Regions from separate parts of the Sporomusa sp. GT1 genome, predicted to be linked through region 1. Evidence: riboswitches for the same ligand, from Rfam matches in the RefSeq annotation. Region 1 holds a riboswitch; the other holds the start of a gene.
What was found. A riboswitch is a leader RNA that binds a small molecule or an ion and turns the genes downstream of it on or off. The one in region 1 is predicted to bind cyclic di-GMP.
Positions count from the first base shown of each region.

Region 2: another riboswitch for cyclic di-GMP. It lies ahead of GT1_RS12125 (PAS domain S-box protein); the one in region 1 lies ahead of GT1_RS12795 (RraA family protein).

Region 1 covers NZ_BMBX01000010.1:77,070-81,269, forward strand. Annotated here, with positions in the region: gene GT1_RS12785 (methyl-accepting chemotaxis protein) at 1-1,306, opposite strand, end outside; gene GT1_RS12790 (DUF441 domain-containing protein) at 1,436-1,894, opposite strand; gene GT1_RS12795 (RraA family protein) at 1,967-2,620, opposite strand; cyclic di-GMP riboswitch class I at 2,707-2,793, opposite strand; gene GT1_RS12800 (helix-turn-helix domain-containing protein) at 3,086-3,916, shown strand; gene GT1_RS12805 (DMT family transporter) at 4,067-4,200, opposite strand, start outside.
Region 2 covers NZ_BMBX01000009.1:80,928-85,127, forward strand. Annotated here, with positions in the region: gene GT1_RS12125 (PAS domain S-box protein) at 1-1,548, opposite strand, end outside; cyclic di-GMP riboswitch class I at 1,595-1,682, opposite strand; gene GT1_RS12130 (methyl-accepting chemotaxis protein) at 2,161-3,864, opposite strand; gene GT1_RS12135 (pyridoxamine 5'-phosphate oxidase family protein) at 4,116-4,200, opposite strand, start outside.

The DNA.
Region 1 (4,200 bases):
AACGATCATCCAGCTTTGTTACAAGCTTAGAGGATTCTTCAACATTGACCGCAAGGTTTTGCATTTGGGAAACTGCCTGTTCAATTGATTTGCCGCTGTCCATTGCTGATTGAGCAGTCCTTTCTGATACGGAAGCAACTGCAGTGGAATCGGCAGCAATTTGTTGAATGTTGTCAACAATTTCGGTTATCAGCGAGGCGGTAGTATCAAGAGTAGCCACTTGTTCGTTGACAGAGTCAGTAATGCTCGCAATGGAATTGGCGACTTGTCCTGCCGTAACTTCAGAATGGGCCGCGCAGGCTGTTAACTGTCCGGATGACGATGAAACTGCCTCAGCCGTGACTAATACTTGTCTAAGCAGGCTCTTGAGTCCGCCAATCATTGCATTGAAGTTCTGTGCCAACTTACCGATCTCATCATTTTGCTGGTTGGTTATTTCAATGTTCAAATTACCGGTTTTCATAGCTTCAGTGGCGTCTACCAGTTGGATAATAGGCCTGGTAATGTAATTGGCAACAAACACACTGATGAAGCCTACCACCAGGATGGTAATCAGCAGAATAGAGAGATTTGCCATCAGTAGTCTGTCATTTTTAGCATTAAATTCATCGAAGGATTTTTCCATGCAAATAATCCAGCGTGTTTTAGGATCATACACATAATTGACCAGCTTACGGACACCATTATCATCAATGATTTCTTCCCTGCCGCTTTGACCTTGTTTTGCCTTCTGCACAAAGGGGAGGCTGCTCATATCCTTGCGTTCGTTTGAAACCTGTTCATCGGGATGGGCGGTAATTTTTCCGTCCTGATCGAGGATGTAGGCGGTAACTCCGTTTTGAGACCGCTTAATGACAAAGTCTTTAAGAAATGAGAGATTGATGGAGGCTTGCAAAACGCCGGTCACTGCTCCATTTTCCGTACGTATCGGTGTGGCGATAGCAACTACCGGTTTGCCGTCTGTCTTACTAATCAGAACTTCAGAAATTACTTCCTCTTTTCCTTGTATCGCTTCCTGATAAAAAGTCCTGTCGCCAACCTTTACTAATTTGGCATTATCGCCTCTTACCAGCTGATTACCTTTATTGTCATCAACAGTCATGGCAAGTGCGGTAAATACTTTCTGTGTGTCACTCAGCAGCTGACCTGCCGCCGGGAGATCGTAATTTCTTACCGGGGCGGTCTGGGCGGTCCCTCTAAGTACCTCAAGGTGTTTATCGATATAATCCCGGGTTTCTGACTTTAATACTTCCAGTTCACTGGTACTAAGTGAATAGAAATCGTCCTGGAGGGATTTATAATACAATGAAAAAGAAAAAAGAGAGGCTCCGAGCAATGGGATACAACTAATAATTATCAACAGAATAAAAAACTTTTTTTTCATTAGTCATTAGCTCCTTGTTGAAATGCACGAATATAAGTTACCCGTGCTTGTTCATCGTTTGAATAACCCCAATACATTTACTAAAAGTGCCACCAAACCGCCGGCAATAAGCGGCCCGACAGGCAGCCCGCGAAAGAAACAAACACCGATAACTGTGCCGATAATCAGAGCCGACACTGTTTCCGGCGATTCTTTCATAAAAATGACTCCCTGACCTGCCACCCAGGCCAGGAAAACCCCAATCACAACTGCGAGAAAGCCAACCGGTGACTTGAAAATAGCCAGCATGTCATTCATAGCTATATGACCCTGGGCAACCGGGCTCAGGACGGCAATTGTCAGAATGACAATACCAATATTTATACCGTGCTTGTCTATAAACGGCAGGTAATTTTCAAGACCTAATCTGGGAATGAGCAGCAGAACCAAGGCAGCTACAGCTACAGTATGGTTATTGCCGATAATCGATAACGCCAGTATTATCAATAAAGGAAGGCTATCCCAATTCATTTGTTCACATCCTAGCCATGATTTTCAGTGGTTCATAACAGCAACTGTCAGCTTGCAGTGAGCTATCCCGGCTTATTTAATTTCATTGTATTTTTTTAAACAAATAGTATCAAAAGTATCCCATTGTAACCGGTTAATACAATCAGACCAGACAGCTTCCTGTTTTCCCAGAAATTCCAACCGTTCCAGCATATGCTGGGTAATCTGGTCTTTTTTGATTACGATAACACCAGAATCATCAGCAACGATAATTCCACCGTCCAACTCCTGTTTACGTTTGTTATAATAATCCTCATCAAAGCCGGTATCTGTATTAATACAACCGATTGGCGACCGGCCATAAGTCCACATGGGATAATTTTCTTTGATCAGTTGTTGAACATCGCGTACCAAGCCGCTAACCACGATGCCTTTGGCCTGACGATGGGAAAAAATATATTTTGCAATCAGATCACCAATAATCGCTTTGCCGTCGCAATTCACTGCATCAATATAAACTACAGCGTCTTTAGGCGTACTGCGGATATAATTATGTACATGATAATTAGAGCTGTTGAACGCAGGAATATAGTGAATGAGTCCTGCTACTCTGCTGCCAGGCAATAAAATCTGCAATTTGGGATCCAACTCTCCCGTTTTATGCATAGCATCGGCTATTTCGGTTGTACTCATCCGGTTGTAATCAATATACTCCAGTATTTTTTTTTGCAATGAGGTCAACTCCATTTCGCCAACTCCTTTCATAATCTGTTTTTCCCAAACAAATAAACCAGCCCCATAGCTGGTTTATGAGGCGTTTAGCGGTTAAACCAAACGGCAACCTGGCAGTCATAGGCATCCTCGCCCTTAGATCCATGGCTTTGCGTCCTTACCTTTCGATAAGTATGCTCAATATGTATTTATGTATATTCCAGGCTTTACATTTGGCTAATACCCTATACGCTAAGATAATAACATGAATTTGTATAAACATTCTATAAATGTTAATAGATGTTAATAAACCTTGCCAAATCTTAATAGAAGCGACGGGACGCTCCCGGGTTTTTAACAGTTCAATATACCAGTAATATAAAAACAACCACAGGTTGAATTAGCCTTGAACACTTGCAACTATAGTTTGCTGGACTTATAAATTGCGGTTAGTTTACAATGAGGTTGTCAGTACTGAACAACTCAAAGAGGGAAGATGCTATGATTCATAATGATAGTGAACTAGGGCGGCGAATTGCTTTGCTGAGAAAAGAAAAAGGCTATACACAAGAAAAGGTTGGCGACTTACTAAAGGTAACGCCGCAGGCCATTTCCAAGTGGGAGCAGGGCAATGCCTTGCCGGATACCCTGCTGCTCCCGCCTTTGGCAAGATTGTTCGGCGTGTCCATTGACTACCTGCTGACAGGAGAAAGTCTTGCAGGCAAGGCAGGGCCGTATGACGGAGAGTATCGGAAAGAGAACTTCTATTGGGGAATACAGCCTTCAGAGCTTGCCGGGCAAATTATCGACATTTTGCAGGGCGACACAGCGAATAAACGGTTGCTGGATATTGGCAGCGGCGAAGGCCGGGATGCAATCTACTTTGCCAAATGCGGTTTGCAAGTAGATGCCTTGGAGCTTTCCGCGCCCGGTGTGGAAAAGATTAAACGCTATAGCCGGTTGTCAGGTTATGCGGTGAATGTTATTCATGCTGATATGATTGGCTATGACCTGGCGGAAGAGTATGATGTGATTTACTCTCACGGCTCACTCCAATTCTTGCCGCCGGCAGAGCGGCGAAAGCATTTTGATAAGTATAAACAATATACAAAGACCGGTGGCTTAAACGCTCATCTTATTTTTGTTGAAAAGCCATTCATTAAGTTAGCACCTGATTGGGAAAGGAATGAATTTTTCTTTTCGTCGGGAGATTTGGCCGGGTATTATCATGACTGGGAGATTTTGCGCTGTGGGGAAGAAATCATTGACTGCGATTCGGCAGGAATTCCGCATCGCCATGCGGTGAATTGTATTCTTGCCAGGAAGATATAGTTCCGTGTTAAAGAATCTGGCAGGTTCAGGCGGGTGGTGCCTTGCCAGACAATAAAACGGCTGAGAGATGTACTCTCAGCCGTTTTATTAGTCACAGGTGATTGGTTACCAATTTCAAGTAGAGGTAGGGGTTTACCGTGGAAGATACGTTTATGCTGTCCGTACCGCCCGGGTTTTCTTGGTAGTAAGATATACCCCGAAGATTATCCAGATGCCGCCGGCAATTTCATGCCAGCCTACATGTTCGTGAAGCAATACTACCGACAGCGCCATTGCGGCTAGCG
Region 2 (4,200 bases), on a different contig from region 1:
ACCGCGCAATAGTTCTTCCAGAGTCACCAAATAATTGGTTTGTTTGGTCTGGTCATATTCCAGCAAGTTGCCAATATGTTGCGTAATATATTCTCTGGCAGCGTTGCCGCTTAAAGGCTCGGAAACAAATTGAAACAAGCCGGCTTCCCGGTAATGGACAACCCCGCCTCCATCCACCGCCCTGCTGCGGGCGGCAAGCACCGCACTCAGCGCTTGACGGCAATTTTTTTTCAACCCTTCAATACCGGTATGTACTTCGCTGATGCCTACAAACACTGACATAACTGACATACTGGAGTCATCTTCCAATAATTTAGTTCTGATAAGTGAAGCTATTTCTTTGCTGCGTTCCCACTCATGCTTGCCGAATGTGGCATAACATAAAACATAGATACCATCCTGACAGCCCCAAACTATGCAATTTGGGATTTCACTTAATGCGATCATCATTTTATCTTTACGTTTCCGATCGCAGTTAATCTTAGCTAATTGTGAATTGCAATCACCGGAATCAAATGAATAATTTAAGATTTTGCATACAAATGCAGGGAGGTTTATATCCAGTCCCAGACTGCTGCAAGTATAAGCAAAACTTTCATTACTATCCACTTTCCCGTCAAGGACACTGTTAATAATATCGCTTCTGCGCCGCAGCTCATAAATCATTTGCAACGTGTTTTCTTGCTGTTCCAAAATATCGGCGGCAATAACCGCTGCCGTCCTTTTGCCGTTGACTATATAAGTAAGCGGCACCGTACGCCCCAAGAAATATTGCTTTTCTCCACCAATCTGTATTTCATAAATTCCTTTCCGCTGTATGCCGGAAATAATTGCCTGCTGCACTTCATTTAAAATAAAATCAGCCGAATCTTCCGATAATACCTGGTGAATTGTCTTGCCCAAAAACTCTGTCTCCGGCACAGGGAGCATTCTTTCGTCGCCGAACACATCCAGGTAGCGTCCGTCTTCGTCAATAATGAAGCTGATATCCGATACCGCTTCGGCGAAGTCCCGCAGGCGCCGGTTGCTTTCCCGCAAATCTGCCTCCGCCCTTCTTCGCGCCGTGACATCGATAATCAGGGAGTGAATCAGTATTCGCCCCTTTAGCTTCACAGGACCGGAATATATTTCTACCTCTCTGATGCTCCCATCTTTCAATTTATGACGGAACGGTATTGCCTTATAATGATTCCTGCTTACTTTATTTATACATTCGTCTATTTCTCCCCGCGGGGCGATGTTAATTTGACGTATCGTCATTACCTGCAATTCTTCAAGAGTATAGCCGTAATAGTCTACCGCCGCCTGATTGGCATCAAGAATATTGCCTGTATCAGGATCAATGATAATACCTACCACAGGACTGTCCTGAAAAATCTGGCGATAACCGTAACCGTTTTCCATTTCTTGTATATGCTGTTCATGCTGCTTACGGCCGCTGTTATCCCGGGATATCGTCAACCATTCAATAGCTGAGCCGCTAGAATTAGTGCTATTCAGGACTATCAATTCAAGTTCACCATCCACACAATTTAATACCAAGGCCACTACCGCAAGATTGAAACCTTCAAATAAAAAAACCAGATTGCATGTTTAATGCAACCTGGCAATCATAGATGTAACTCATCCTTAGACCCATGGCTTTGCGTCCCTTCCTTTTGGAAAGTTTGCCCACTATTCCTTTTATATAATCTTTTTATACATCTATCGTCAAAATCCTGCTAAATGTGTGAAAAATTCCATTATTTAATTATCACTAAACCAATTATCTGCTCAAAAAACAAGATTACCTGGTTCCCCAAACTCTGTAATTTTTTTTACAGAATTCCGTATTAATTTAACTTCTTGGCCAAAACAATAATAATAGCAAGGCACTAACAACAAAAGCCTGAAGCAGCAAGTTCAAAACATCCCTAAATCTAACTCGCGACATTTATCTGATAGCACCTCCTGATCCCGCTTGTCGAGATAATTGAATGATTGATGCAGTCTGTATTTTAAGCATAACAAATAAATAAAAATCCATTGTTATATTCTAATTAAAAACAGGTTAATTACTTTTAGAAATCCGGTAAAAAATGCACAATATCTCTACACCGGAACTGCTTGTTGCTTAATCGGGCAGGAGACTGCCCATTAGTTGACAGCCGATTTCTTCCTCTATACCCGAAACTTAACCATTTCCATTTGGAGTGCTTGAGCCAGCCTTGACAGTTCTTCGCTGGAGGCCGCAATGTCTGCCGTTGAAGCCAGTTGTTCCTCAGTGGCTGCCGAAACGTTTTGAGCCTCTCCGGCCGACATCGTGCTGAGGGTGTCAATCGTTGTAACCGTTCCCACAATCTGCTGACTTTCGCCCGCTATTTGCTGAATGGCCGCAGAACTTTCACCCACCTGTTTGGATACACACGACACCACTTCTACGATTTCATGGAAGGCCCTTCCTGCGGCATTGACGACCTCAGCTCCGGCTTTTACTTCTCGCGTACCGTTGTTCATTGCCACGACAGCTTTATCGGTGTCTCCCTGGATTTCCCCAATCAGTTCTGCAATCTTCTTGGCTGCTTCCTGGGACTGCTCGGCAAGCTTGCGGACTTCCTCGGCTACTACGGCAAAGCCTCTTCCCTGTTCGCCCGCCCTTGCCGCCTCGATGGCTGCGTTAAGGGCCAGCAGATTGGTTTGACCGGCAATGCCGGAAATAGTGTCCACAATCTGGCCAATCTCCTTTGAGCGTTCCCCCAGCTTGGCCACGACCTCTGCCGAAGTGTTAACAGTGTCTTCAACCTGAAGCATTTGGCTAACTGCTTGTTCAACTGCCTTGCCGCCTTCATCGGCCTTCCCGGCCGCCTGGATGGATTGTTCTGCAACTTGGGTTATGTTGGCGGCTACCTGCTGTATACCTGCCGACATGTTCTCAACTACAGTAGATGCCTCATTGGCCGCTGCTAATTGCTCATTGGCTCCTGTGGCTACTCTGGTAATCGAAGCTGCAATTTGGTTAGCCGCCTGGGCTGACTGTTCTGAGTTCGCGGTGAGTTCTTCAGACGATGCTGCCAATGTATCGGCACTGTTCTTGATCTGGCCAACAATACCACGTAGTGTGCGCTTCATATTTATAATAGCTTCGGCCATATCACCAATTTCATCATTGCGAGTCGCATGGAAATCTGGTCTGCTTAAGTCCAGCGCTCCAACCGCCGATACCTCTGTTTTTAGGTTATTCAGACGGACAGTTACTTGCCTGCTATAAATAACCGCGACAAGTATTGCTAAAATCGTCACAATTGTACCGGCCATCATCCCGATTTGGCTTTGCACCTTTGACTGATTGATTAGAAAATTGCTATCGGCATTGATGGCGTTGCCTAGTTTTTGGGCCGTAACTACAAACTGAGCATCAATCTGGTCAACTAATTGACGCCCCGCATTAAGTACTTTGTTCAGGTCAGGATCATTATTTTTTTTGGCTGCTATCGCTTTATCGCCAAGTACAAGATATTCAGCCAGCAGTTTTTCTAATTGTCCAGCATTTTCATCGCTATTCCGGGCAGTCTCATTATATTTTTTTACCGTCTCATAACTGTTGCCAAAATTGCTGCGATAACCTTGTTCGTATTGAACTGCCCCGTCAGCATAAAACAGAAAACCGCGCATATTCAGCAGCGCCCGGGTAAAATCAGTATGGGCATCTTTGACCATGATCAGCCTTGCCGAGGCAGTGTTAACCTTATCACTATATTCTACTATCGCGGTTGTAGTGTTTGAGTAACTATATAGCACATACCCTAATATTACGAGAAAAAATAAAATTGTCACCGTAAAAATAGCAGTAAGTTGTACAATGATTGGATACCGTCTGGTCGTCATTTTTGCCATCTCCTTAAAAGTAAATAAGTAAGTTGGTAATATATAGCTATCTTGTTTTATTATGGCATAGTGACTTTTCTTACAGGTTACAAAACAGTTAAGTTTTAGTTAATTATGTACGGGAGTGCCATTTGGCACTCCCGTACATAATTAACTCTTAAGTCGGTTATCTCGCATATCAGGTTTCAAAATGCGTTCTGCGACACCCTTATTTTTTTGCTTGCATAGTTTAATTAGTATGGAAGATGTTCTTATTTTTTAGCCTTGACGTATTCAATAGCTTCCTTACCGGTTATATGCTCAACATCAATTGCAATAATATAAGATTGCGTACAG